3 regions of the Arminella tumorigenes genome follow, and region 2 is predicted to be linked to each of the others. Evidence: riboswitches for the same ligand, from Rfam matches in the RefSeq annotation. Region 2 holds a riboswitch; each other region holds the start of a gene.
The links. A riboswitch is a leader RNA that binds a small molecule or an ion and turns the genes downstream of it on or off. The one in region 2 is predicted to bind cobalamin.
Positions count from the first base shown of each region.

Region 1: another riboswitch for cobalamin. It lies ahead of PR017_RS25125 (ABC transporter substrate-binding protein); the one in region 2 lies ahead of cobU (bifunctional adenosylcobinamide kinase/adenosylcobinamide-phosphate guanylyltransferase).
Region 3: another riboswitch for cobalamin. It lies ahead of bluB (5,6-dimethylbenzimidazole synthase); the one in region 2 lies ahead of cobU (bifunctional adenosylcobinamide kinase/adenosylcobinamide-phosphate guanylyltransferase).

Region 1 is NZ_CP117258.1:333,011-335,271, reverse strand. It holds gene spdA (2', 3'cyclic nucleotide phosphodiesterase SpdA) at 1-672, opposite strand, end outside; cobalamin riboswitch at 924-1,151, shown strand; gene PR017_RS25125 (ABC transporter substrate-binding protein) at 1,333-2,261, shown strand, end outside.
Region 2 is NZ_CP117255.1:1,729,882-1,732,142, reverse strand. It holds gene PR017_RS08610 (chloride channel protein) at 1-607, opposite strand, end outside; cobalamin riboswitch at 772-1,162, shown strand; gene cobU (bifunctional adenosylcobinamide kinase/adenosylcobinamide-phosphate guanylyltransferase) at 1,315-1,839, shown strand; gene cobW (cobalamin biosynthesis protein CobW) at 1,844-2,261, shown strand, end outside.
Region 3 is NZ_CP117255.1:1,576,259-1,578,519, reverse strand. It holds gene PR017_RS07840 (DUF1003 domain-containing protein) at 1-184, opposite strand, end outside; gene PR017_RS07835 (TolB family protein) at 373-1,203, shown strand; cobalamin riboswitch at 1,242-1,441, shown strand; gene bluB (5,6-dimethylbenzimidazole synthase) at 1,486-2,175, shown strand; gene PR017_RS07825 (DUF2865 domain-containing protein) at 2,180-2,261, opposite strand, start outside.

The DNA.
Region 1 (2,261 bases), on a different replicon from region 2:
CATCGGCTGCTGATGGACCGGGCTCTTGAATATCGAGAAAGGTATACCGCGATGGGAGCCGCCAATCGTGCGGTGAACATGGCCGGCGAAGATGTGACGGACATTCCCGTATTCGGCAAGGATATCGTAAAACTCCTCGCCGTTCCGAAGCTTGATCTTGTCCATCCCGGGAAACCCGGTGTCGAGCGGCGGGTGATGCATGAAGATGTAGACGGGCCGGTCGCCGGCACCGGCGAGGTTCTGCTTCAACCAGGCAAGCCGATTGTCGCACAGCACCCCGGCATGAACGTCCGGCGAGACATAGGGCGGCCCGGAAAGCGTATCGAGCAGAAGCATGACGCCTTTTTCGGTCTCGATCCGCTGCTGGATGAAGCCGTGCTCGTCACGCGGGCTTTCAGGGTAGGCCGCAATGAAGTTTTCGCGATTGTCGTGGTTGCCAACCAGCAGGTGGACGGGAATTTCGAGCGTGCCGAGCAGTTCGCGCAGTCTCGCATAGGATTGGCGACTGCCGCGGTGCGAGAGGTCGCCCGTCATCACCGCAAACTCAGCATCGCGGTGATGCAGGTTGACATGATCTATCCCTCTCGAAAGGCGCTGATAGGGATCTAGGCCGATGATCGTCTCTCCCTCGAGAACCATGTGCAGATCGGTGAATATAATAATTTTGCTCATGCGCTACTCCTGCCTGCGATGCCCGGAATGCCTTTCGTCGGGCATGTTTCCGGTTCGCACATTCCAGACCTTGCACGTCGTTTGCAACAGGTTTGCGTCAGCAGCCTGTTTGATTGCTACCGCAACAAGACACTTGACTGCCTGCATTTTAACAATAATGTAACGTTATAACATTTTATAGAGCAATGATGGATTTCCGACCTGTGCGAAATTTTGCGAGAGCCGCCCACCTTGACCGCCGTTGCAGGCCTGTCATAGATGCAATCGACGGTTCCCTTAGGATGACTCCAAGGGGATTAATAGGGAACACGGTGAGGGCCACCCGAATGGGACCAAGACCGTGACTGCCCCCGCAACTGTAAGCGGATTGCTGCTCATCCCAGGGCCTCAGGGCCATGTCACTGCGAAAGTTTCGCGGGAAGACAGATGATCGGCGCATATCCGCAAGTCAGGAGACCTGCCGTCAAGCGCTATCCCATCAACCCGGGCGGGGATGCCCGGAAAGGAAAAGATATGTCTCACCTGAATTTTCGCTATAGCCTGGCGCATCTCCGGCTCGATTGGGCTTCCGACAGCTGACGCTTTGATCTCAGCTTGCCTCGCTGCCGCATGCCTGCGGCACCAGGGCGCTCGCCGTCCCATAAAATCGAGATATTTTTCATGCGTCAGTTTCTGTCCAGCATTACGCTTGCCTGCGGGCTTCTCGGCATGGCCGCCCCCGCATTTGCGGCGACGACCTATCCACTTTCGATAACCAACTGCGGCCAGCAGGAGACCTTCACCAAGCCGCCTTCGAAGATAGTATCCATCGGCCAGGGGATGACCGAAGTTCTCCTGTCTCTCGGCCTTGCCGACAAGATCGTCGGCACGGCCGTTTGGGTAGGCCCCGTGCTTCCGCAATATGCGGAGGCCAACAGTAAGATCAAAAGGCTGGCCGACAACGATCCGAGCTTCGAATCCGTCGTCGGACGCCAACCCGACCTGGTGGCTGCGGAATTCGAGTGGCATGTCGGACCGCAGGGTTCCGTCGGAAAGCGGGAGCAATTCTCCGACCTCGGCATAAACACCTATATTTCACCAGCCGATTGTGTCGCCAAAGTCAATGCCGACGGCGGAGACGGGGTCCGCAAGCAGATGTTCAGCATGGATCTGGTCTATCAGGAGATCGCCCAACTCTCCGAAGTGTTCGATATCAAGGACCGCGGCGATGCCCTGATCGCCGACCTCAGGAAACGCGAGGCCACCGCTGTGGCATCCGTTGAAGGGGCTGCCGCCAAGCACCTGCCGATCGTCTTCTGGTTCTCGAGCAAGGAGGTGCGCGGCGATGCCTTCATAGCCGGCAAGAACGGTGCTCCAGCCTATATGATGAAGGCCCTCGATGCGCGCAACGTCGTGACGACAGAGGAGGAATGGCCGCTTGTCGGCTGGGAAACGATATCCCAGGCGAACCCGGCCGTCATCGTCATCGCCACCATGGATCGCCGCCGCTATGCGGCAGACGATCCCAAGGTGAAGCTGGACTTCCTGCAGAACGATCCCGTCACCAGCGAAATGGACGCCGTCAGGAACAAACGATTTGTGATGATGGA
Region 2 (2,261 bases):
TGATCAGCTCAAAGGCATAGAATGCGCCTGTGAGGGGCGCGCTGAAGGCTGCGGCGATGGCACCGGCCGCACCGCAGCCGACAAGGGTGCGAAGGTCGCCGCGGCGCAGCTGCAGTTTCAGTCCGAGTTTCGAGGCGATGCCGGCGGCGATCTGAGTGTAGCCGGCCTCCAGCCCGACGGATGCGCCGAAACCGTTGGATATGAGGTTCTGGATGGATACCAGAATGCTGTCGGTGAGCGACAGCCGGCCGCCGTGAAGCGCGTTGGCCTCGATCGGGTCGATCATCGGCTTCTTGCGGGTCTTGGAGAGGATGAAGAGCATCAGCCCCAACAGCACGCCACCTGCAATCGGCGCCAGCAGCAATAGGAGCTTGTTGTCGATCACGGCGCTACTCAGCCTGCCGTCGTCGCCGATGCCGTAGATGAGCATGTGCATCTGGCGCGAGATCAGGCTCATGGCCGTCACAGCTAGCCCCGACGTAACGCCGACCAAGGCGCCGGCGATGACGAGGCCGACTTCGCTTTGTCGCAGGATCGCGCGCATCCGACCTGCTTCAAAGAGAGATCGTAGAGTGCGGAAGCGGGGCGCATGGAATCGTTGGAGCATGGCGTTACGCATGAAAGAGAGGCGGTTGTTTAAAGCTGGACGTCTTACACTAGCAATTGCGACAAAAAGACCGCCGACGAGAATGATTTCAGCGCCGCTTCAACACATATATGGCGGAAAGCGAATTCGTCGATCAGTTGACTTGCATAAGGCGAAGGCCTAATCCTGAACGCATAACGGAAGGTTCCCGCGCCGTGAAAACGGTATGGGATCAAAAGGGAATGTGACCGGGCGGACCCATACAGGGCGCTCTTATCGCAGCCGACCCCGCGACTGTAGAACGGTCAGGGTTTTTCGTCGGGTGTTACGGGACGACGGGTGATGTTCTGCAATGGTGCAGGCGGGCCTGAAGTCGAAGGCATCGGAAAAGCCACTGGCGTGGCATCGTGATCTACCGGGGTGGGACGCCTCTTCATCTACGAATCGTCCGCCTTTTCATGATGACCTGCTGGGAAGGCGAGAAAGACCCGTGATCTCCGACCGGAACGACATCCGTCGTTCCGGTCGGAGGTTGCAACCGTGAGCCAGGAGACCTGCCATCCGTGCCGGGCGAAAAGCCCACCCTTTGGGACGTCGTCCCGCTGCCAGCACGGAGGTTGTCATGGCTGAATGTTTGACTTTGCGCGTCATTGCGACGCGGTTTCTTGATCCGACTGGTTGCACGCTTGCAGCCTCGCGCAGAACCGCGTGAGGATCGGAACAGCCTGATGTCATCCCCAACCTTCGAAACGGCCCTCGTGCTTGGCGGCGCGCGCTCCGGCAAGTCGTCTTTTGCCGAGGCGCTCGTCACAGGCTCCGGCCTCGACCGCCATTACGTCGCCACCGGTCGAGCTTGGGATGCCGAGATGGCGGAGCGCATCCGCCAGCACCGCGTCGATCGCGGCGAGGGCTGGACGACGCATGAGGAGCCGCTCGATCTTGTCGGCACGCTCGGTGCCATCGACGCGCCCGGCCGCGCTGTTCTCGTCGATTGCCTGACGCTGTGGGTTACAAACCTGATGATGGAAGAGCGCGACGTGACTGCCGCCTTCGCGTCACTCTGCCAATTCCTGCCTGGCGCAAGGGCGCGCCTGGTGTTCGTCTCCAACGAGGTCGGTCTCGGCATAGTGCCGGAAAACCGCATGGCGCGGGATTTTCGCGACCATGCCGGCCGTCTCCATCAAATGATCGCGGCTGAGGCAACCGACGTCTATTTCGTCGCCGCCGGACTGCCGCTGAAAATGAAAGGCTGATACATTGCAACAGAAAATTCCCGCCACCGTCATCACCGGCTTCCTCGGGGCTGGCAAGACGACGATGATCCGCAACCTGCTGCAGAATGCCGGCGGCAAGCGCATCGCCCTCATCATCAACGAGTTCGGCGATCTCGGCGTCGACGGCGACGTGCTGAAGGATTGCGGCGCCGAGAACTGCTCGGCCGACGATATCATCGAGCTCACCAACGGCTGCATCTGTTGCACGGTCGCCGACGACTTCATTCCGACGATGACTCAGTTGCTTGCCCGCAACCCGCGGCCCGACCACATCGTCATCGAGACATCCGGCCTTGCGCTGCCGCAGCCGCTGGTGGCGGCCTTCAACTGGCCCGACATCCGCACGCACGTGACGGTCGATGGCGTGATCACCGTCGTCGACAGCGTCGCCGTCGCTGCCG
Region 3 (2,261 bases), 150 kb from region 2:
CGACGCGCGCGATCCCGTCTGCGAGCCGTTCCCCGACGGAGGCGTTTGCGGAAAAGGCAGCGTTGACGTCCGTCGAGATGACCTTGCGTTCGCGGGCCCGCTTGAGCACCCGCTTCTCGATGACGCCGAGGTCGTCCGACGATTTATCGAAGTGCGAGTGAAAGAAGTTCGGGAGGTTGGGCATGCGCGGCTCCGATGTTGCTTAGCGGCAGTATTCGGTTGCCGCGATGAATTGCAACGGCAAAACATGGGATTGGCGCTACCTCACGCAATTGCGTCCGGTGCAGCCGGTTGATGTCCGGTGGGCGAGCCGTTAAAACCTCCACGGTCGCTGTTTTGTTCTGGCTGGCGGCTTTCGAGGATGGGTGAGACATGCGCAGTTCGGTCGAGATCTTCAACATTGCAACGGGTCGAAGCCGGGTCGTCTGGCAGACCGATCGGCTGGTCGAGGCGCCGAACTTTGCGCCGGACGGACGTTACCTGCTCGTCAACGATGACGGGCTTCTTTGCCGCCTGTCTCTCGACGGGCTCGCCACTGTCGAGCGCGTCGACACAGGCTTTGCCAGCCGTTGCAACAACGACCATGGCATCTCGCCCGATGGCACGCTGATCGCGCTCTGCGACAAGGTCCAGTACGGCAAGTCCTGCATCTATCTCGTCCCGGCGGAAGGCGGCGTCCCCACGCAGGTGACGACAAACCTGCCGTCCTACTGGCACGGCTGGTCGCCCGACGGAAAGCATGTCAGCTACTGCGGCATTCGCGGCGATCTGTTCGACATCTACACGGCCTCGGTCGAGGGCGGCGCGGAGACGCGGCTGACCCATGGCGAGGGCCGCAACGACGGGCCGGACTGGTCGGCCGATGGCGCATGGATTTATTTCAACTCAAGCCGGACCGGCCGTATGCAGATCTGGCGTATCCGACCTGACGGTCGCGACCTGCAGCAGGTGACCGACGATGCGTTCGGCAACTGGTTTCCCCATCCATCGCCGAAGGGCGACAAGGTGGTGCTGCTCTCCTACGATGGCGACGTCTTCGATCATCCGCGCGATCTCGACGTCCGCCTGCGGCTGATGGACATGGATGGCGGCAACATCACGACGTTGTTCGAGCTGTTCGGAGGCCAGGGGACGATCAACGTGCCGAGCTGGTCGCCCGATGGCGAGGAGTTCGCTTTTGTCCGGTACGAACCGGAGCGCTGAGCAGGCCCGCGATCCGCTTGCCATCGCCAGCCAGATCGCGCATATCTCCTTCATCAGGTGCCCGCCCAGGCGGGAGAATCGGGAAGCCGGTGCAAATCCGGCGCGTGCCCAACGCTGTATGGCGGATGGAGATGCACGGGGGACGGTCAGTTCTCCGATATGCCACTGGTTCCGACCGGGAAGGCAGCATCGCCAGATGAAGCCAAGCCAGAAGACCGGCCTGATAAGATAGACTGATCCCGCGAGGACGGCGGGCGGTTGGCATTGTTGGGGATAGAAACGATGCGACCTGACTGCAGGGACGATCTCGTCCGGGCACACGCTTTTTCCGTCGCCGAGCGCGACGCCATCTACCACGCGATCGAAACGCGCAGGGACGTGCGGGACCAGTTCCTGCCGCAGCCGCTGCCGGACGACCTGATCGCAAGACTGCTGCGTGCTGCCCATCACGCGCCTTCTGTCGGCTTCATGCAGCCCTGGAATTTCATTCTCGTGCGCGACACCGCCATCCGTGAGAAGGCCTTCGAAGCCTTCGAGCGCGCCAATGGTGAGGCAGCACTACAGTTCGAGGGTGCTCGCCGCGAGAGTTACCGGTCGCTGAAACTCGAGGGTATCCGCAAGGCGCCGCTCAGCATCTGCATCACCTGCGATCCGGATCGCGCCGGGCCCGTCGTGCTCGGCCGCACCCACAATCCACGCATGGATGCCTACTCGACAGTCTGCGCCGTGCAGAACCTCTGGCTCGCGGCGCGCGCCGAGGGTGTCGGGGTCGGCTGGGTCAGCATTTTTCACGATGCCGATATCCGGGCGCTGCTCGGCATACCGGAGCGGATCGAGATCATCGCCTGGCTCTGCCTGGGGTTCGTCGACGAGCTCTATGGCGAACCGGAACTCGCCGTCAAAGGCTGGCGGCAGCGGTTGCCGCTGGAGGATCTGGTGTTCGAGAATGGCTGGGGCCAGCCGCAGGGCTGAGGGCCTATTGTTGGGGCTGCTCGCCGGGTGCGGCCGGACGGGTGAGGTCTAGCTTGCGCTGGTCGGGCTGCAGGAATGCCGGGCCG